DNA from 2 places in the Streptomyces akebiae genome. Region 2 is predicted to be linked to the other one. Evidence: predicted binding sites of a transcription regulator. Region 2 holds the regulator's gene; the other holds the start of a gene.
The links. The regulator HspR, encoded in region 2, represses chaperone genes until heat shock. The targets are predictions, from matches to a motif close to TTGAGNNNNNNNNNCTCAA.
Positions count from the first base shown of each region.

Region 1: the regulator HspR is predicted to act here: its motif matches at 7,636-7,654, upstream of dnaK (molecular chaperone DnaK).

Region 1 is NZ_CP080647.1:1,695,054-1,705,765, forward strand. It holds gene K1J60_RS07390 (rhamnogalacturonan lyase) at 1-1,635, opposite strand, end outside; gene K1J60_RS07395 (WCX domain-containing protein) at 1,675-1,929, opposite strand; gene K1J60_RS07400 (class I SAM-dependent methyltransferase) at 2,036-2,779, opposite strand; gene K1J60_RS07405 (4a-hydroxytetrahydrobiopterin dehydratase) at 2,785-3,090, opposite strand; gene K1J60_RS07410 (helix-turn-helix domain-containing protein) at 3,220-4,077, shown strand; gene K1J60_RS07415 (hypothetical protein) at 4,081-4,512, opposite strand; gene K1J60_RS07420 (helix-turn-helix domain-containing protein) at 4,793-5,656, shown strand; gene dnaK (molecular chaperone DnaK) at 5,706-7,562, opposite strand; gene K1J60_RS07430 (OsmC family protein) at 7,687-8,112, opposite strand; gene K1J60_RS07435 (vWA domain-containing protein) at 8,245-10,056, opposite strand; gene K1J60_RS07440 (ATP-binding protein) at 10,053-10,712, opposite strand, start outside.
Region 2 is NZ_CP080647.1:4,673,910-4,684,621, reverse strand. It holds gene K1J60_RS20090 ((Fe-S)-binding protein) at 25-2,322, opposite strand; gene K1J60_RS20085 (MraY family glycosyltransferase) at 2,612-3,811, shown strand; gene dnaK (molecular chaperone DnaK) at 4,310-6,151, shown strand; gene grpE (nucleotide exchange factor GrpE) at 6,148-6,843, shown strand; gene dnaJ (molecular chaperone DnaJ) at 6,913-8,091, shown strand; gene K1J60_RS20065 (heat shock protein transcriptional repressor HspR) at 8,097-8,549, shown strand; gene K1J60_RS20060 (PA14 domain-containing protein) at 8,673-10,712, opposite strand, start outside.

The DNA of each region.
Region 1 (10,712 bases), 3.0 Mb from region 2:
GATGTCGCCGGAGAGGGCAGGGGTTGCCTTCGTCCCGTTGTTCGAGGAGACCCCGGATCCGGTCAGCAACCGGGTCTCGGCGGAGGTGCCGTACTTGTCGATCCGGGTGCCGTCGAGGAGTTCACGGACCGGGTCGCCGTCCCACCAGGAGAGGAAGTTGACCGACGAGGGCTCGCGGCCCTTCGTCGCGCCTGCCTCGTCGCGGATGGAGGTGTCGGAGGCCGACCACATCTCGGGCCCGTCGTTGCCGGCGTAGATGTCCCCGGCGACGCCCCGGCCGTTGTCGCAGCAGGCGGCGAGCTGCCAGCGGACCGCGCCGTTCGCGGGGTTGATGTACAGCTCGGCGGGCTGCGAGGTGGACTCGGAGACCTTGAAGTACTCCAGGCCGGGGGTGGACGCGTCGAGGTCGCCCAGGTGCTGGGCGTCGCCGTGGCCCGTCCGCGTGGTCCACAGGGCGCCCCCGTTGTCGTCCACGGCCATCGCGCCGTACACGATCTCGTCCCGGCCGTCGTTGTCGACGTCACCGACGGAGAGGCTGTGCGAGCCCTGGCCGTCGTAGCCCCGGCCGGAGTTGGTGGAGGAGCTGGTGTCGAAGGTCCAGCGGCGGGTGAAGGAGCCGCCCCGCCAGTCCCAGGCCGCGATCACCGAGCGGGTGTAGTAGCCGCGCGCCATGATCAGGGAGGGGCGGGCGCCGTCGAGATAGGCGGTACCGGCGAGGAAGCGGTCCACGCGGTTGCCGTACGAGTCGCCCCAGGACGAGACGGTGCCCCGGCCCGGGACGTAGTCGACGGTCTGCATCGCGCGCCCGGTCTGCCCGTTGAACATGGTCAGGTACTCGGGCCCCGTCAGGATGTAGCCGCTGGAGTTGCGGTGGTCGGCGGAGGAGCTGCCGATCACCGTCCCCGCCCCGTCGACCGTGCCGTCCGCCGTCTTGGCGGCGATCTCCGCCTTGCCGTCGCCGTCGTAGTCGTACACCTGGAACTGGGTGTAGTGCGCGCCCGAGCGGATGTTGCGGCCCAGGTCGATGCGCCACAGCCGGGTGCCGTCGAGCTTGATGCCGTCGATGATCGTGTTGCCGGTGTAGCCGGACTGGGAGTTGTCCTTGGCGTTCGTCGGCTGCCACTTCAGGACGAACTCCAGGGCGCCGTCGCCGTCGAGGTCGCCCACGGAGGCGTCGTTGGCCTCGTAGGTGTAGGCGACGCCGTCCGGGGTGGTGCCGCCGGCGGGTGCGCTGATCGGGACGTCCTTGTAGCCGGTGCGCAGTTGGACCGCGTGCACCGAGTCGCCCTGCTCCACACCGTTCACGATCGCGCGGACCGTGTAGTCGGCCTGGGCGGGGGCGCCGGCGTGGAAGTAGTTCGTCGAGCCGGTGATCGGCGTCGCGTTGACCTTCGTTCCGACCCGGTAGACGTTGAACGACACGTCGTTCGGGTCGGTGCCCAGCCAGCGCCAGCTGACCAGGTTGCCGCTGTCGACGTGCACGCTGACCACGCCCCGGTCGAGGCGCTCGACCTGGCGGGCGGTCGCGGCCTCGGCGGGCGTGCCGGTGAACGTGGTGAGTCCGGCGGCGACCAGGGCCGCTGTCACCAGCGAGCGCAGGGCTCGGCGTCTGTGGTGCCTGTGCGGGTGCTGCACGTGACGAACCTCCAGAAAGGACGGACGGGTTCCGCTCCTTCAGTCGCCACCGTTCCCGGCCACGTTGCCGTATCTTTCGGCCAGTTCGGCCACGGTCCTGACGATCCGGTGGCGCGGATCGGCCGGTTCCAGCACCCCGATGTCCGTGCCCAGCCGCGGGAACTCGCCGTGCGCGTGCTCGACCGACTCGACGGGCACCCTCGCCGTGGTCCAGCGGCCCTCTCCCGGGCTCCCGTCGACCGGCACGGCCCTGGGCACGGTCACGCCCGGCGCCAGCCGGACCAGCGCCTCCACCCGGTACAGCCGGGCGTGGAAGTCGCGCCGGTACGCGGACGACGGGGCGACCTGGCGCCAACCCGGCCGACCTGGCCGACCTGGCCGACCGACTGGATCACGAAGTTCAGGCGGCCTTCCGGAACGCCCGCAGAGTGAACTCCGGGTCCGGGCGCGGCACGTCCTGGTCGGGCAGGGCCGCGAGGCGCAGCGCGAAGTCGTCGGCCAGCGGATCGCCCGGGGGCAGCGTGACGAACCAGCCCCGGCGCAGGTCGGCGACCGTGCGGCGGGGGCTGCGCCCTTGGCCGCGGCCGGGGAAGCGGGCCTGCCCGGCGGCACGCAGACCGTGTTCGTCGGCGTACCTCTCGACGGCAGCGGCGGGGTCCATCGCCGCGGCCCGGGGCCGTGCGGCCAGCACCGCGTCGATGTCGCTGCCCACGTTGTGGGAGGCGGCCTTGTCGACGGTGGTGACATACACACCACCGGGGCGGAGCACCCGGGCGCACTCCCCGACGACGGCCCGTACGTCCTCGGGGCCGCCCAGCAGATGGAGCAGCCACACACTGGTGACGGCGTCGAACTGCCCGCCACGGAAAGGGAGTCGGCGCCCGTCGCCGATCACGACGGAGCCGGGCAGCCGGGCGGCGGCCCGGCTCGCCATGGCGTGGGTGAGGTCGACCCCCGTGACCTGTGTCCCGGGCCGGGCGGCCGCGAACCGCCGGGTCACGATCCCGGTGCCGCAGGCGATGTCGAGCAGGCGGCGGGCGCCCTCGGGGACGAGGCCGAGCACGGCGCGGGCGGCGGCCTCGGCGCGGGGCTCGCCGCCCCGCAGGGCGTCGTAGTCGCCGGCCTCCCTGTCGTAGTCCAGCACCCGCCTCAGCTCGCCCCGTGACCGGGGGCGAGCGCCTCCACCCTGCGGGCCAGCTCGAAGTCCTTCTCGGTGACGGCGCCGCCCGCGCTGTGGGTGTGGATGGTCAGCGACACCGTGTCGTAGCCGAGCGTGAGGTCGGAGTGGTGGTCGAGCTCCTCCTGGGTCTGGGCGATGTGCACGACCATCGCGGTCGCCGCGAAGTGCGAGGCCAGCCGGTAGGAGCGGGCGATCCGGTCCCCGTCCAGCGACCAGCCGGGCAGCTCCGCCAGCCGGTCCTCGATCTCCTTCTGCGGCAAGGGTTCGACGGGCATGGCCCACTCCTTCCGGGACGTCCCCTCCGTGACGTGCGGTCCCTTCCAGCGTGCCACAGACGGACCGCCGAGTCCCTGGTCAGGAGCCCGGACGCGCCACACCTCGATCGGCTCGGCTACGTTTTCCGCATGACCAGTGTCCCGACCGGTACCCCGGGCCGTCCCACCGCGCCCGCCGACCAGGGCGTGGGCCCGCTGCTGCGGGCCTGGAGAGAGCGACGACGGGTCAGTCAGCTGGAGTTGGCGCTGCGTGCGGGTTCCTCGGCGCGGCACATCAGCTTCGTCGAGACGGGTCGCTCCCGCCCGAGCGAGGAGATGGTGCTCCGGCTCGCCGAGCACCTGGACGTACCCGTACGGGAGCGCAACGCGCTGCTGCTCGCGGCCGGTTACGCCCCGCGCTACCCGGAGACCCCGCTCGACGATCCGTCGATGGGCGCGCTGCGGGAGGGCATGGAACGGCTGATCCAGGGCTACGAGCCGTATCCGGCGCTGGTGATGAACGCGACGTACGACGTCCTGGCCGCCAACCGGGGCATCGTCATGCTCCTCGGCGGGATCCCCGAGTCGCTGCTCGTCCCTCCGCTCAACGCGATGCGGTTGACGCTGCATCCCGAGGGCATGGCGCCGCGCATCCGGAACCTGCGTGCCTGGCGCGGGCACCTGCTGGAGCAGATGGAGCGGCAGGTGGCGCTGCACCGTTCGGAGCCGCTGCGGGCGCTGTACGAGGAGGTGGCGGCGTATCCGCTGCCACCGGGTACGCCCGAGGCCGATCCCGGCGAGGACGCGGGGGCGGAGCCCGGCGCGGAGCGGAGTGCCTACTTCGCGCTGCCGATGCGGATCGAGCACGAGGGCCGGGTGCTGTCCTTCGTCTCCTCGGTGTCCACCTTCAACACCCCCATGGACGTGACCGTGGCCGAGCTGGCCATCGAGACGTTCCTCCCGGCCGACCCGGCGACGGTCAAGTACCTGCACGGGCTGATGTCCTGACGCTCAGTCGGCGTCCGTCCGGTCGCGGGCCGCGCGGAGGGCGAGGTGCTGGACCGCCGCGAACCCGGCCACGGTGACCGCCTGGAGCAGCGTCCACACCGCGCCGGCCGTGCTCGGCGTCAGCCACAGCACCAGGGCGACGAGGCTGAGGACCGCCCAGGCGAGGTTGGCCTCGATCACGGCCCGTACGGGCGGCGCCGGCGGGCGCTCACGCGCGGCCAGCAGGGCGACACCCGCCGCGTACACCGAGAGGAACGCGCCGAGCCCGACGAGCAGCCCGGGGTCGACGCCGAGGAAGCGGCCGAGAGGGGCGGAGGCCAGGAGGTAGGCGAGCCCGTTCGCTCCGGTCACCGCCGCGTCGGCGGCCAGGAAGCGGCGCAGCATGGTGCGCGGGTCGGTGGTCCGGGCGAGGACGGCGAGCCGGCCCGTCGACATGGTCATGGACATGGCACATCACGCTCCGTCGAGGTGGTGGGCGGGAAACGGAAGGGCCCGGAGGCCCAGGACCCCGAGAGGTACCCGGTGAACCCCGGTGACCTCACCCTGCCGCGCGGGGCGTACGGCGGTCGATTACCTCCGAGGTCATGGCTCCCCGTATCCTGCGGCGGCGTCGGGACCGGAGCCCGGCGGAGCATCGCGTTCCGGCTGGCTCTGTGAGATCCCCACCTGGTCATGACAGACTGGTGAGGGATCTCGGCGCGTGGGGAGGCGTGGCGTGAGTGAGCGGCGGCCCGCGCCCACCGTGGGTCAGGTGGTGCTCGGAAGACGGCTCCAGGAACTGCGGGAGTCCGCCGGGCTCAAGCGCGAGGAGGCGGCACGCGTCCTCCGGGTCGCCCCGGCGACCGTACGGCGCATGGAGACCGCCGACGTCGCGCTCAAGATCCCGTACGTCCAGGTGCTGCTGACGACGTACGGTGTCGCCGAGCACGAGGTCGCCGCCTTCGTGACGCTGGCCGAGGAGGCGAACAAGCCGGGGTGGTGGCAGCGGTTCCACGATGTGCTCCCCGACTGGTTCAGCGTGTACGTCAGTCTGGAGGGCGCGGCACATCTGATCCGGCAGTACGAGCCGCACTTCGTGCCGGGGATGCTGCAGACGGAGGAGTACGCGCGGGCCGTGATGGAGGCCGGGACGGTCGGGCAGACCGGTCCCGAGGCGATCGAACGGCATGTGTCGCTACGGATGGCGAGACAGAAACTCCTCACGCAGGAGAAGCCGCCGCACCTGTGGGTGATCATGGACGAGACGGCCCTCGCGCGTCCGGTGAGCATCCGCTCCCAGGTCATGCGCGACCAGCTCGACCGTCTCCTCGAAGTCACCGAGAGGGACCATGTGATCCTCCAGGTCTGCGAGTTCGCCGACGGCCCCCACCCGGGCACCTACGCCCCCTTCTCCCTCTTCCGCTTCGCCGAACCCGAACTCCCCGACATGGTCTACACCGAGTACCTCACCGGCGCCCTCTACCTCGACTCCCGCACCGAGGTCGCCCTCCACCTCGAAGTCCTCGACCACATGGCCGCACACGCGGCCTCCGCCGAGAGGACGAGACAGATCCTGAAGCGGTACCGCGACAGGTACTGAGCGGCTCACCCACGGCCCGCGCACGCCCGGCCCGGCCCCCGCGGAAGGCTCACGCCGCCCCTCCCTTCGGCCCCCTCTCCTCGTCCACGATCTCCGCGTCGACCACGGTCTCGTCCTCGGTGGGGTCGGGGGGCGGCGGGTCGGCCTGGGCGCGGGAGGAGGCCGCGTACATGGACTGGCCCATGCGCTGGCTGACGGTGGAGAGGTGGTCGACGGCGGTGCGCAGGGGCGCGGTGTCCTCGGGGTGCTCCAGGAGCCGTTTCACCTCCGCCACCGCGGCCTCCACCTCGGCCCTGCTGTCGGCGGGGACACGTTCCTCGTTGTCGCGGAGGAACTTCTCGGTCTGGTAGGCGAGTTGCTCGGCGTGGTTGCGGGTCTCGGCCGCCTCACGGCGCCGGCGGTCGTCGTCGGCGTACTGCTCGGCCTCCCGCATCATGCGGTCGATGTCGTCCTTGGGGAGCGCGGAGCCGCCGGTCACCGTCATCTTCTGTTCTCGGCCGGTGGCGAGATCCTTCGCCGAGACATGCATGATGCCGTTCGCGTCGATGTCGAAGGCCACCTCGATCTGCGGGACGCCACGCGGCGCGGGCGGCAGTCCGGTGAGGTCGAAGACGCCCAGCTTCTTGTTGTACGCGGCGATCTCCCGCTCACCCTGGTACACCTGGATGCCGACCGAGGGCTGGTTGTCGGCCGCCGTCGTGAAGATCTCCGAACGGCGCGTGGGAATCGTCGTGTTGCGCTCGATGAGCTTGGTCATGATGCCGCCCTTGGTCTCGATGCCCAGGGACAACGGGGTGACGTCGAGCAGCAGCACGTCCTTCACGTCACCGCGGATGACGCCCGCCTGCAGCGCGGCGCCGACCGCCACCACCTCGTCGGGGTTCACCCCCTTGTGCGGGTCCTTGCCGGTGAGCTCCCGCACCAGGTCGCTCACGGCGGGCATCCGTGTCGAACCGCCCACGAGGATGACGTGGTCGATCGCGGCGAGCTTCACCCCGGCGTCCTTGACGGCCTGGTGGAAGGGCGTCCTGCACCGGTCGAGCAGGTCGGCGGTCAGCTCCTGGAACTGGGCGCGCGTCAGCCCCTCCTCCAGATGGAGGGGCCCCTCGGCGGAGGCGGTGATGTACGGGAGGTTGATGGACGTCCCGGAGGAGCTGGACAGCTCGATCTTGGCCCGCTCCGCCCCCTCGCGCAGCCGCTGCAACGCCATCTTGTCGCGGCCGAGATCGACGCCGTGCTGCCCCTGGAAGCGCTTGACGAGATGGTCGACCACCCGCTGGTCCCAGTCGTCGCCCCCGAGCCGGGTGTCGCCGTTGGTGGCCTTCACCTCGATGACCCCGTCACCGATCTCCAGGAGGGAGACGTCGAAGGTGCCGCCGCCGAGGTCGAAGACGAGGACGGTCTGCTCCTCGGCCCGGTCCAGGCCGTACGCGAGGGCCGCGGCCGTGGGCTCGTTGACGATCCGCAGGACCTTCAGGCCCGCGATCTCCCCCGCCTCCTTGGTCGCCTGCCGCTGCGCGTCGTCGAAGTACGCGGGCACGGTGATGACGGCGTCGGTGACGTCCTCGCCGAGATACGACTCCGCGTCCCGCTTCAGCTTCTGCAGGACGCGCGCGGACAGTTCCTGGGCCCGGTAGCGGGTACCGTCCACGGAACCCTGCGCGGGGAAGCGCCAACTCGCGTCCCCCATATGGCGTTTGACGGAGCGCGCGGTGCGCTCCACGTTCGTCACGGCCTGCCGCTTGGCGACCTCGCCGACGAGCACCTCGCCGTTCTTGGCGAAGGCCACCACCGACGGTGTGGTCCGCTGCCCCTCCGCGTTGACGACGACGGTCGGCTCGCCGCCCTCCAGAACGGCCACCACCGAGTTCGTCGTACCGAGATCGATCCCGACCGCACGCCCCATCGCCGTCCCCTTCCAGCGGAGTTCCGCAAGGATCCGCAAGGTCCGCCAAGTGTTCCCACCACCAGCACAAAACTTGAGTGGGTTCTTGTCAACGGGGCGGAGACGGGGCGCACGAAGCAGGCGGTCAGACCAGTTCGGCCGTCAGCGTGATCGTCGTGCCGGTCAGGGCCTGGCTGACCGGGCAGTTCTTCTTTGCGCCCTCGGCCGCCTCCTGGAAGCCGGCCTCGTCCAGGCCGGGGACCTCGCCGCGGACGGTGAGGTGGATGCCGGTGATGCCCTCACCGGGCTGGAAGGTCACGTCGGCCTTGGTCTCCAGGCGGGTGGGCGGGGTGCCCGCGCCGGTGAGGCCGTGGGAGAGCGCCATGGAGAAGCAGCTGGAGTGGGCGGCCGCGATCAGCTCCTCGGGGCTGGTCTTGCCGTTCGCCTGCTCCGCGCGCGACGGCCACGACACCGGCTGCGAGCCGATGCCGGAGGAGTCGAAGGTGACGGTGCCGGTGCCCTTGAGCAGCTCGCCTTCCCAGACGGTGTGTGCGGTGCGCGTGGTGGCCACGATGAGTCCTTTCTATGGGTCACGATGCCGGAGTCCCGCGTAGTGGGGGTCCCGTTGCGGAAGTTCCGTCGCGGGGATCCCGTTGCCGGGGTTCCGTGCCCCCATCCGATCACACTCCGGCGGACGGGAGGCTCATCTCACTCTGAACACCGGCCCCTGCGCGGTGAACGGCAGGCGAGCACCCTGGGGAATCAGGTAGGCGTGCTCCCGCCGCACCCGCAGCACGTCGCACCAGCCGTCCGTGATGACGAGGACCGGCGCGCCCGGCGGGAAGTCGTCGGCGCGGTGCAGCAGGTCGACGCCCGGCTGCAGCTCCGTACCGCCGCGCCCGCGCACCCGCACCCGCCCCGCGATCTCGGTGACCGGCAGGAATCCCGCGTCGTGCGGGGCCGCGTCGCAGAAGACGACCCGGGCGGCCGGTACGTCACGGGCCGCGGCGTACGAGGCGATCGCGCCCAGCGCCTTGCCGAGCAGCGTCCGGTCCATGGAGCCGGAGGTGTCGAGGACGACGCCGAAGGTGCAGCGGGCGATCTCCTCGGGTGGGAAGTACCGCCCCGCGCGCGGGATGTCGGGGGTGGCGGACTGCCGGCGCGAGGGGCGCGCGTAGGTCCGTACGGCCTGGGGGCTGGGCACGAACTCGTCGAACCAGCGGGCCAGTCGCGCGTCCCAGGGCAGGGGCGGATGGCTGAGGGCACGGATCTCCTCGACCAGACCGGCGGGCAGGAGTCCGCGTTCCTGCCGCTCGTGCAGATCGAAGCCCCGGGCGAGGCCCCGGCGGTAGAACTCGTCGAGGTCCACGTAGTCGCGCGGCGAGCCGAGCGGACCGCCGAGGATGTCGCCGACGCCCTTGCCGCGGGGGGTGGCGAGCCGGCGCATCCGGCGCAGGTCGCCGACGATCCGGTCGTAGACCTCCTCGGCCGACAGTCCGGCCAGCTCGGGGTCGTACAGCAGTCCGTCGGGCATGGTGCCGACCTGCATCTCGCGCAACCAGCCGTTGATGACGTAGTCGGCGGCGATGTTGAACAGATACGGGTCGCGGGTGCCGCAGCGGTCACCGTGGCGCAGGGCGGCGTGCAGCATCTCGTGGGCGAGGATGAACCGCCACTCCTCGTCGTCGAACCGGCGGAGCGGGTTGATGTAGATCTCACCCGCCTCCGCGTCGACGGCCGCGACGGAGATGCCGTGGGCGTGGGCGAGTTCGACGTCGGCGACGATCCGGATGCCGGCCGCGATGCCGCCGAGCAGCGGGTAGGAGGAGATGAACCAGCTCAGCGCCTTCTCCCAGGGCCGCATGCGGACCGGCTCGTCGTCCAGGGACGCGCGGCGGCCGCCGGCCATGTCCATCGCGGCGGACATCGTGCGGGTGAGGGCGTGCGCGAAGGCGAGCTGCCAGTCCGTGGGCGTGCCCCGCCACGTGGGCCAGGGCAGCAGCAGCTGGTCGGGCTCGTCACCGGCCGTACCGCAGTGCTCGTACGCCGCCGGGAGCCCGCCGCGGCGCCAGTGGGCGGCGAGGCGTTCCTCGTCGCCGTCCGGGTAGCGGTCGGGCAGGTTCTCGGGTGTCAGGCCGACGGGGAAGGTGAGCAGGAACCGGTTGACGGCGACGCAGCGGGCGGCGAGGTCGAACCGGTCGGGCTGGGTACGCACGCCCTGCGCCGCCGGGACGTGCCCGAAGCCCAGGTGGATGGCGGCGTGGGCGATGGCCCAGGCCCAGGCCTCGGGGGCGGCGAGCCGGTCGGGGTGCGCGTGCAGCACTCCCTCGGAGTCGACCCGGACGAGGCCCCGGTGGGGCGCGAGATCGCACTTCTCCTTGCGGCAGACGGTGAACCCGACCGCCCGCAGCGCGGAGTTGCTCCGCGCCGCCTCCAACCCCGCCTCGAACGCCTCACCGGCGAGGTCGCGCTTCGTCTTCCGTGTGCCCCGCCCCTTGCCGCCGGCCGTGCTCACCGGCGTGCCTCCACCAGCCGGGGCATGTCACGGGCCGCCTCGACGAGGAACCAGGCGGGCAGCACGGGATTGCCGTCGGCGTCGTCGGCGATGACGGTCTGGGCGACCTCGACGGAGATCTCCGCGAGCCGCACCAGCAGGGACTTGGCGCGGTACGCGGTCTGCCGTCCGTTCGCCGACATGTGCTGCTTGCTGACCGGCAGTTCCTTGACCAGCCGGCCGCGGAAGGAGTCGGCGAGGTAGTACAGCAGGTCGCGGTCCTCCAGACGGTGGGGCCAGCCGGCCTCGCCCTTGAGGATCGCCTCGATGCCGAACCGGCTGCGCACGATCTTGACGTAACCGCAGAAGGCCACCGCGTGCGCCGGCGTCAGCGTGCCGTGCGCGAGGACCTTCAGGGTCTCCTCGTCGAGGTCGTGCCCGAAGGAGTGCAGCGCGTCGGAGAGCATGTGCCAGGAGCGGGGCGTGGAGAACGGCTCCTCGGTCTTCGGCGGCTTGGACCACAGGTGGTCCGGGCGGTCGGTGAGGTGGTCCAGGACCCAGGGGTGGATGCCGTTGCCCTCGGCCCAGACCAGCCAGTCCTTCGCCGAGGCCTGGAGGTGGACGTGGGTGAGGCGGTTGACCAGGGCGGAGGCGATGGGGCGGGCCAGGGCGTTGTC
Region 2 (10,712 bases):
ATGACAACTGCCGTGCACGCGCGGCTACTTCACCGGCTGCGGCTCCGGCTCGCTCTCCGTCTCCGCCGTGCCCGCCGGGGGCTCGTCGTCGTCCGGGGCCGGGGTCTTGACGGACTCCAGCAGCAGCTGGGCGACGTCGACGACGGTGATGGACTCCTTGGCCTTGCCCTCGTTCTTCTTGCCGTTGACCGAGTCGGTCAGCATGACGAGGCAGAACGGGCAGGCGGTGGAGACGATGTCCGGGTTGAGGGAGAGGGCCTCGTCGACGCGCTCGTTGTTGATGCGCTTGCCGATCCGCTCCTCCATCCACATCCGCGCGCCACCGGCGCCGCAGCAGAAGCCGCGCTCCTTGTGGCGGTGCATCTCCTGCTGGCGCAGGCCCGGGACGGCGGTCATGATCTCGCGCGGGGGCGTGTAGATCTTGTTGTGGCGGCCCAGGTAGCAGGGGTCGTGGTACGTGATGATGCCCTCGACCGGGGTCACCGGGATCAGCTTGCCCTCGTCGACGAGGTGCTGGAGCAGCTGGGTGTGGTGGATGACCTCGTAGTCGCCGCCGAGCTGCGGGTACTCGTTGCCGAGGGTGTTGAGACAGTGCGGGCAGGTGGCGACGATCTTCTTCGCGGACTTCGGCTTCGCCGACTCGGGCACGACCTTGCCCTCGTCGTCCATCTCCTCGCCGAACGCCATGTTCAGCGCCATGACGTTCTCCATGCCGAGCTCCTGGAACAGGGGCTCGTTGCCGAGACGGCGGGCGGAGTCACCGGTGCACTTCTCGTCGCCGCCCATGATGGCGAACTTGACGCCCGCCATGTGGAGCAGCTCCGCGAAGGCCTTGGTGGTCTTCTTGGCGCGGTCCTCCAGGGCGCCGGCGCAGCCGACCCAGTACAGGTACTCGACCTCGCTGAGGTCCTCGATGTCCTTGCCGACGACCGGGACCTCGAACTCGACCTCCTTGAGCCACTCCAGGCGCTGCTTCTTCGCCAGGCCCCAGGGGTTGCCCTTCTTCTCCAGGTTCTTGAGCATCGTGCCCGCCTCGGACGGGAACGCGGACTCGATCATCACCTGGTAGCGGCGCATGTCGACGATGTGGTCGACGTGCTCGATGTCGACGGGGCACTGCTCGACGCAGGCGCCGCAGGTGGTGCAGGACCACAGGACGTCCGGGTCGATGACGCCGTTCTCCTCGACGGTCCCGATCAGCGGCCGCTCGGCCTCCGCGAGCGCGGAAGCGGGCACTGAAGCCAGCTGCTCCTCGGACGCCTTCTCCTCGCCCTCCATGGTCTTGCCGCCACCGGCGAGGAGGTACGGGGCCTTGGCGTGCGCGTGGTCGCGCAGCGACATGATCAGCAGCTTCGGCGAGAGCGGCTTGCCGGTGTTCCAGGCCGGGCACTGCGACTGGCAGCGACCGCACTCGGTGCAGGTCGAGAAGTCGAGGATGCCCTTCCAGGAGAACTGCTCCACCTGGGAGACGCCGAAGACGTCGTCGTCGCCGGGGTCGGTGAAGTCGATCGGCTTGCCGCCGGAGGTCATCGGCTGCAGGCCGCCCAGCGCCGTGGCGCCGTCCGCGTTGCGCTTGAACCAGATGTTCGGGAAGCCGAGGAAGCGGTGCCAGGCGACACCCATGTTGGTGTTCAGCGAGACCGTGATCATCCAGATCAGCGAGACGCCGATCTTGATCATGGCGACGAAGTACACCAGGTTCTGGAGGGTGCTGGGGTCGAGGTCCTTGAAGGCGAGGACCAGCGGGTACGAGGCGAAGTAACCGGCCTCGTAGTGGTCCACGTGGTGGATGGCGCCCTCAAGGCCGCGCAGGGTGTAGATCGCGAGGCCGATGGTGAGGATGACGTACTCGACGAAGTACGCCTGCCAGGCCTTGGAGCCCGCGAAACGCGACTTGCGGCCGGCCCGGGAGGGCAGGTTGAGCAGCCGGATGGCGATCAGCACCAGGATGCCGAGGATCGTCATCACACCGATGAACTCGATGTACATCTCGAACGGCAGGAAGCCGCCGATGACCGGCAGCGTCCAGTCGGCCTGGAACAGCTGGCCGTATGCCTGGGCGAGGGTCGGCGGCAGCGTCAGGAAGCCGATCGCGACGAACCAGTGGGCGAAGCCCACGATCCCCCACCGGTTCATCCGGGTGTGGCCGAGGAACTCCCGGGCCAGGGTGATCGTGCGCGCCTTCGGGTCGTCCGTACGGCTGCCCGCCGGCACCGGTTGACCGAGCTTCACGAACCGGTAGATCTGCGCCACGGCTCGGGCGATGAGCGCAACGCCGACCACGGTCAGGACCAACGACACGATGATCGCGGCGAGTTGCATTTCGGGGCTCCTCGGGCCTGCGAGGGGTTTTCTCCGGGGTACCCGCCCGGGTGCCTCGGAGATCCATGGAGATCATTACTAAGCGGTAACTTATGCAGTCCGTCTGAGACTACCCAGTTCTTCAGCCGCACTGTAGCCAGGGGGGCGGTGATCTGCGTCGCTGAGGGTTGCCTGAGTGCGGGCCTGTCGGGGCCGGGGTGGGGGTCTGCGGACATCCGGGCGAACGTGCTGTTTCAAAACGATCGTGTTATTCATAAGAAATTGTGACATTCACCCCTAACGTGGATCCGTGCTGTACGGAATCCTCGCTGCCGCGTCCGCCCTGTTGCTGACCGCCGTGCTCTCGGCGACCGTCCGCGTGCCCGCGCTGCGGCTGGGGATCGTGGAACGCCGGCGCGGGCGGCGGGTGCCGTTGCTCGGGGGTGTCGCCGTGATGGGCGGCGTGGGCGCCGTGGCGTGGGTGGGGGAGTGGAGCGGGGTCGCTCCGCTCGGGCGTGAGGCCGGATGGCTGATCGTCGTCGGGGCGGGGCTCGGGGTGTTCGGTCTGCTCGGTGATGTGTGGCGACTGCCGGCCGTGGTGCGGGCGGCGGGGGTGGTCGTCGGCGCCGCGGTGGTGGTGCCATACAGCGAACTCGGCGTGCTGGGCGGGATGGTGGGGGTCGTCTGGATCGCCCTGGTGGTGCACGGGTTCAAGGGGATGGGACGTTCCGACGGGGTGCTCGGCGTGGTCGGCGCGGTCACCGCGTTCGCGTTGAGCGGGTGCGCGGCGGCCGAGGTCATGGACGGGCTGGCCACGCTGTTCAGCGTGCTGGCCGCGGCGCTCACCGGGTTCCTGATGCACAACTGGCCGCCCGCGCGCGTCGTGCTCGGCACGTGCGGGGCGTTGTTCGTGGGCTTCCTGCTCGCGGGGGGTGTGCTGCACGTGTACGCCGTCGGGTACGGGGCCGGTGTCGGGGCCCCCTTCGCCCTCACGGCCGTGGCGACCGCCGACGCGGTCCTCGTCCTGGTCTCGCGGAAACGGGCGGGGCGGGAGCTGTGGCGGGGCGGGCCCGACCATCTCGCCCACCGGCTGCGACGGATCGGGCTCACGCCGCCCGGGGCGGTGGTCGTGATGGGGGTCGCGGCCGCGGGTTCCACGGGTGTGGGGCTCGCCATCCACATGCTGTGGACCGAGCCGCGCACCGCGTGGTGGGTGGCGGGGGCGACCGCCCTGGTCGTCCTGGGGATGCTCTTCGTCCCGCCCGGCACGGCCAGACCGTCCCCCACCGCCGCGCGCCCCGCCCCCACGGGCATCCACCGCCCCCGCCCCACCGGCGTCCACCGCCCCACCATGACCCGCCCGGTCCCCACGGGCGCCCACCGCCCCTCTGACCGGGTCACCCGCCCCCGCCCCATCCCCGGAGGCCGCGCCCCCGGCCCCGTGTCCCGCCCCGGCCGCTTCCGCGAACAGGAGGCGGCGGAGCTGGGGCGGAGGGGGTGGGTGGGATAGGGGGCCGGGGGCGCGGCCTCCGGGGACGGGGCGGGGTGGTGGCGCGGCTGATGGGGCGGGACGGGGTGGGTGGCTGAGCGAGTGTCGTGAGGAGGGCGGAGAGGCTGTTGGTCCGAGGTGGGCGGCTGCGGCGCGTGGAGAGTGGCGGGATCTCGCTGTTCGGTACGGCGCGACCATCGCGGACCGCCCACCGGCGGCCTCCGGCCGTGCGCCACGGGCCTCTGCTCAGCCGTCGGCGACGCGCCCCGGCGCACCACCGCCGTGGCGTCGCCCGGGGGGCGGAGGTCAGGGGGACGGGCTGGTCCGTGGGCGTACGGCGACCACTGCTCGGCGCCCCTCGATTGGCGCCCCTGTGGACATATAAGCGCAGGTCAGCAGATGGTTGCGTATAAGGAAAACATAAGAGTTGAGCCCCCTCGACTCAGCTCTGTTGACCCAGCGGTGGGCGTCATGCACACTTGAGTCCGTTCCACTCAAGTCATTGTTGGAGGAATTGAAATGGCACGTGCGGTCGGCATCGACCTGGGCACGACTAACTCCGTCGTCAGCGTTCTGGAGGGCGGCGAGCCCACCGTGATCACCAACGCCGAGGGCGCCAGGACCACGCCGTCCGTCGTCGCCTTCGCCAAGAACGGTGAGGTGCTCGTCGGCGAGGTCGCCAAGCGTCAGGCGGTCACGAACGTGGACCGGACCATTCGGTCCGTCAAGCGTCACATGGGCACGGACTGGAAGATCGAGCTCGACGGGAAGCACTTCAACCCGCAGCAGATGAGCGCCTTCATCCTGCAGAAGCTGAAGCGCGACGCCGAGGCCTACCTGGGCGAGAAGGTCGCGGACGCGGTCATCACCGTCCCGGCGTACTTCAACGACTCCGAGCGTCAGGCGACGAAGGAGGCCGGTGAGATCGCGGGTCTGAACGTCCTGCGCATCGTCAACGAGCCCACCGCCGCCGCCCTCGCCTACGGCCTCGACAAGGACGACCAGACGATCCTGGTCTTCGACCTCGGTGGCGGCACCTTCGACGTGTCGCTCCTGGAGATCGGTGACGGCGTCGTCGAGGTGAAGGCCACCAACGGTGACAACCACCTCGGTGGTGACGACTGGGACCAGCGCGTCGTCGACTACCTGGTGCAGCAGTTCCGCGCCGGCCACGGTGTGGACCTCGCCAAGGACAAGATGGCGCTGCAGCGTCTGCGCGAGGCCGCCGAGAAGGCGAAGATCGAGCTCTCCTCGTCCACCGAGACCTCGATCAACCTGCCCTACATCACCGCCTCCGCCGAGGGCCCGCTGCACCTGGACGAGAAGCTCACCCGGGCCCAGTTCCAGCAGCTGACGGCCGACCTGCTGGAGCGCTGCAAGACGCCGTTCCACAACGTCATCAAGGACGCCGGGATCGCCCTCTCCGAGATCGACCACGTCGTTCTCGTCGGTGGGTCGACGCGTATGCCGGCCGTCGCCGAACTGGTCAAGGAACTGACCGGTGGCAAGGAGGCCAACAAGGGGGTCAACCCCGACGAGGTCGTCGCCATCGGTGCCTCCCTCCAGGCCGGTGTCCTGAAGGGCGAGGTCAAGGACGTCCTGCTCCTCGACGTCACCCCGCTGTCCCTCGGTATCGAGACCAAGGGCGGCATCATGACCAAGCTCATCGAGCGGAACACCACGATCCCGACCAAGCGGTCCGAGATCTTCACCACGGCCGAGGACAACCAGCCGTCCGTGCAGATCCAGGTCTACCAGGGCGAGCGCGAGATCGCGGCGTACAACAAGAAGCTCGGGATGTTCGAGCTCACCGGTCTGCCGCCGGCGCCCCGTGGCGTCCCGCAGATCGAGGTGTCCTTCGACATCGACGCCAACGGCATCATGCACGTGACCGCGAAGGACCTGGGCACGGGCAAGGAGCAGAAGATGACCGTCACCGGCGGCTCCTCGCTGCCGAAGGACGAGGTCGACCGGATGCGCCAGGAGGCCGAGCAGTACGCGGAGGAGGACCACCGCCGCCGCGAGGCCGCCGAGACCCGCAACCAGGGCGAGCAGCTCGTCTACCAGACCGAGAAGTTCCTCAAGGACAACGAGGACAAGGTCCCCGGTGACATCAAGACCGAGGTCGAGGCGTCCGTCGCCGAGCTGAAGGTAGTGCTCAAGGGCGAGGACACCGCCGAGATCCGCACGGCCACCGAGAAGGTCGCGGCCGTCTCGCAGAAGCTCGGCCAGGCCCTCTACGCCGACGCCCAGGCCGCGCAGGCCGCGGGCGGCGAGGCCGGCGCCGGTGACGCCAAGGCCGACGATGACGTCGTCGACGCCGAGATCGTCGACGAGGACCGTAAGGACGGTGCCGCGTGACGGAGGAGACCCCGGGCTTCGACGAGCAGCAGCCGCAGTCGGCTCAGCCGCAGCAGCCTGATGTCCCCTCCGGCTCCGAGGACGCCGAGTCGAAGGCCGCCCCCCAGGAGGGGGCGGCCCCGGCCGGGGACGCGGCAGCGACGGCCCAGGTGGCCGGTCTGACGGCGCAGCTGGACCAGGTGCGTACGGCGCTCGGTGAGCGCACGGCGGACCTCCAGCGCCTCCAGGCCGAGTACCAGAACTACCGTCGACGGGTCGAGCGCGACCGGATCACGGTCAAGGAGATCGCCATCGCGAACCTCCTGACCGAACTCCTGCCCGTGCTCGACGACATCGGCCGGGCGCGGGAGCACGGCGAACTCGTCGGCGGCTTCAAGTCCGTCGCCGAGTCCCTCGAGACCGTCGCCGCGAAGATGGGCCTTCAGCAGTTCGGCAAGGAGGGCGAGCCCTTCGACCCGACGATCCACGAGGCCCTGATGCACAGCTACGCGCCCGACGTCACCGAGACGACGTGCGTGGCGATTCTCCAGCCGGGGTATCGCATCGGCGAGCGCACCATCCGCCCCGCGCGGGTGGCCGTGGCCGAGCCCCAGCCGGGGGCGCAGCCCGCCAAGGCCGAGGGCTCCGAGGAGCAGGCGGCGGGTGCCTCCGGTGCCGACGACAAGGAGAGCGGTGGCCCGGACGAGGGCTGACGCCGACGGCGTCGTACACGGCGAGGTGCGCGGCGGCGTGCACGGTGAGCGGAAGGAGGGACGTCGAGGATGAGTACCAAGGACTTCATCGAGAAGGACTACTACAAGGTCCTCGGCGTCCCCAAGGACGCCACCGAGGCCGAGATCAAGAAGGCGTACCGCAAACTCGCCCGCGAGTTCCACCCGGACGCCAACAAGGGGAACACCAAGGCCGAGGAGCGCTTCAAGGAGATCTCCGAGGCCAACGACATCCTCGGTGACCCCAAGAAGCGCAAGGAGTACGACGAGGCCCGCGCCCTCTTCGGCAACGGTGGCTTCCGCCCCGGACCCGGCGCCGGCGGCGGCTCGTTCAACTTCGACCTGGGCGACCTCTTCGGAGGCGGCGCCCAGGGCGGTGGCCAGGCGGGCGGCTTCGGCGGGGGCATCGGCGATGTCTTCGGCGGCCTGTTCAACCGGGGCAGCTCCGGCACCACGCGGGTGCAGCCCCGGCGCGGCCAGGACATCGAGTCCGAGGTCACGTTGAGCTTCACCGAGGCCATCGAGGGCGCGACCGTCCCGCTCAGGATGTCCTCGCAGTCGCCCTGCAAGGCCTGTTCGGGCACCGGCGACGCCAACGGCACACCCCGGGTGTGCCCGACGTGCGTCGGCACCGGCCAGGTCGCGCGGGGCTCCGGCGGCGGCTTCTCCCTGACGGACCCCTGCCCGGACTGCAAGGGCCGCGGTCTGATCGCCGAGCACCCCTGCGACATCTGCAAGGGCTCCGGCCGCGCCAAGTCCTCCCGCACCATGCAGGTCCGGATCCCGGCGGGCGTCTCCGACGGCCAGCGGATCCGGCTGCGCGGCAAGGGCGCCCCCGGCGAGCGGGGCGGCCCGGCGGGCGACCTGTACGTCGTCGTGCACGTCGACCCGCACCCGGTGTTCGGCCGCAAGGACGACAACCTCACGGTGACCGTCCCGGTGACGTACCCCGAGGCGGCGCTCGGCGGAGAGGTCCGGGTCCCGACCCTGGGCGGACCGCCGGTCACCCTGAAACTGCCTCCGGGCACCCCCAACGGCCGTACGATGCGGGCCCGGGGCAAGGGCGCCTTCCGCAAGGACGGCACCCGTGGGGACCTGTTGATCACCGTCGAGGTGAGTGTCCCGAAGGACCTGTCGGGGAAGGCTCGTGACGCGCTGGAGGCGTATCGCGAGGCGACCGCGGGTGAGGACCCGCGAGCGGAGCTGTTCCAGGCCGCGAAGGGAGCATGAATGTGATGGACGGCCGCCGTAGGAACCCTTATGAGCTGACGGAAGAGACACCGGTGTACGTCATCTCGGTGGCCGCCCAGCTCTCCGGTCTGCACCCGCAGACCCTGCGCCAGTACGACCGTCTCGGCCTGGTCTCCCCGGACCGCACCGCCGGGCGCGGCCGTCGCTACTCGGCCCGTGACATCGAACTGCTGCGCACCGTCCAGCAGTTGTCGCAGGACGAGGGCATCAACCTGGCCGGCATCAAGCGCATCATCGAACTGGAGAACCAGGTCGCCGCGCTCCAGTCGCGGGTGGCCGAGATGGAGGCGGCCCTCGACGGTGCCGCCGCGGCCATGCGCCAGCGCGAGGCCGCCGTCCACGCGTCGTACCGGCGCGATCTGGTGCCCTACCAGGAAGTGCAGCAGAGCAGCGCGTTGGTGGTGTGGCGGCCGAAGGGGCGACAGGCGTCCGACTGACGGTTCGTCAAGTACGGTCAGGGGCCCGGAGGTTCAGGTGAACCTCCGGGCCCCTGCTGTGACGTCTGGGTGGGATCGCTGTGGTCCTTGGGGCCTTGGGGCGTGCGAGGGGACCTCGCGTGCTCAGGGGGCCAGGGCCACCCAGGCGTCGCCGGGGGGCGATTCGGTGCCGTCGGCGTGGAGGGCGGTCACCCAGTAGAAGTGGGTGGTGCCGGCGGCGGCCGTGGTGTCGGTGTACGACGTGCCGGTGACCGGGTCGGCGGTCAGGGGCTCGTAGGCGGCTGTGGCCGGGTTCCACCGGTACACCCGGTAACCGGTGATGTCCGTCCCGTTGTACGAGCTGGACAGCTCCCAGGTGAGGTCGACCGCGGCCGCGCCGTCGGCGGCCCGTGCGTTCACGCTGACCAGCCAGTCCGCGGGGGTCTCCACGGTGGGCCGCAGGTCGAGCTCGGTGACGGTCGTGGACACCATCTTGTCGGCCGACGTGTAGTTGGAGTTGCCCGAGGTGTCCACCGCGTCCACGAAGTACGTGTGGTGCTCGCCGTCCTGGAGGTTCGCCGCGTCGACGAGCCGGCTGGTGCCCGCCTCGACCGTGCCCACATGCGTGTACCCGGTCCCGTCGTCCACCGTGCTGACCCGGAACACGTTGTACTCGGCGAGGTCGGCGACCGGGCTGTCGTCCCAGTCCAGGACCGTGCCGTACTCGGTGGCGGTGGCCGTGAACCCGGTGACGAGCGGCGGGGCGGTGCCGTCGCCGTAGCCGTGGGAGATGGTCTGCGAGGGGGCCGACTCCCGGCCGAGCGCGTCGACGGTCGTCACCCAGTACACGTAGAACCCGTCGTCGGGGCTCGGCACGACCGTGGTGTCGGTGCAGGTGTAGCTGTACTTGGTGCCGTAGGCGGTGTCGGCGAGCTTCGGTTCGCAGGGCACCACCTGGGAGTCGACGACGTCGAAGGTCCCGGTCGCCTCGTCGAAGCGGCGCTCCTCGCGGTGGACCCGGAACTCGGTCGGCGCGTACGGCGACACGTCCCAGCGCAGATCGACGCCGCCGCCGTCCTCCGGCCGGTTCTCCGTCTTCCAGAAGTAAGGCACCGCGAGCGGCCTGGCGATCGACACCACCGACGAGTACGCGGTGTTGCCCGCCGCGTCCGACACCGCGACCTTGTAGTACGAGGTCTCCCCGTACGGGGCGGTGGCATCGGTCGCCGAGTTGCCCCAGGGGCCCTTGACCTCCTCGAACGGCCCGTCGGGCGAGGCGGCCCTCAGCAGCCGGTTCGTCTCGGCCCCCTCGGACATCCACCAGAGGGACACCCCGTCGAGGGAGGACTCACCGCTGACCTTCAGATCCCGGACGGTCGGCGGGATCCGGTCCACCGTGGTGACCAACTGATCGGCCGTACCCGCCGACCCATTGCCCGCCCTGTCGTAGGCGCGGACCTCGTAGTAGTACGCCGCGCCCGACTTCGGCAGCCCGGTATCGGTGTACGAGGTGGAGGTGGTCGTCGCGAGCGGCGTGCTGCCGAACGAAGCGCCCTTGAGCCGCCGGTAGACCTTGTACCCGGCGAGGTCCATCTCCTTGTTCTTCGCCCAGGTCAGCTTGGCCCGGCCCGTCTCCGAGTCGTACGACACCGAAGTCCCGGTCGGGACAAGGGGCTTGACCGTGTCGACGGTGGCGGAGGTGCGGGGCGTGTACGTGAACTTGACCTTGGCGGAGCCGGTCCAGTTGACGTAGTCGACGCGGAGGGTGTGCTTGCCGGAGGGGATGGTGAGGTTGAGGGTCTTGGAGACGGTCGTGGTGCCGTTCTTCCAGAGGTCGATCTTGCGGGCGCCGGTGGTGCCGGGGTCGAGGTAGACGCGGATGCCGTCGAGGCCGGTGGCGGAGAGGGTGAAGGGGCCGCCGGAGCCGAAGTCGCGGGTCACGGTCCAGCGGACGCCGAAGTTGTTGGACGGCAGGCCGGTGGCGGGAGCGCCGGTCCCCCAGTTCTGGTCGATCGCGCTGTCGCAGTCCGTCTTCTTCGGGGTGCCGGAGAAGGTGGTGTTCGCGAAGAACTGCCGCTTGAAGACGGGGGAGGTGCACGTGACGGCGGCGGACGCGGGCGCGGAGGCCGCGGTGAGCAGCCCACCAGCGGTGGCGAGCACGACAGCGGTCGCGCCGGCCGTACG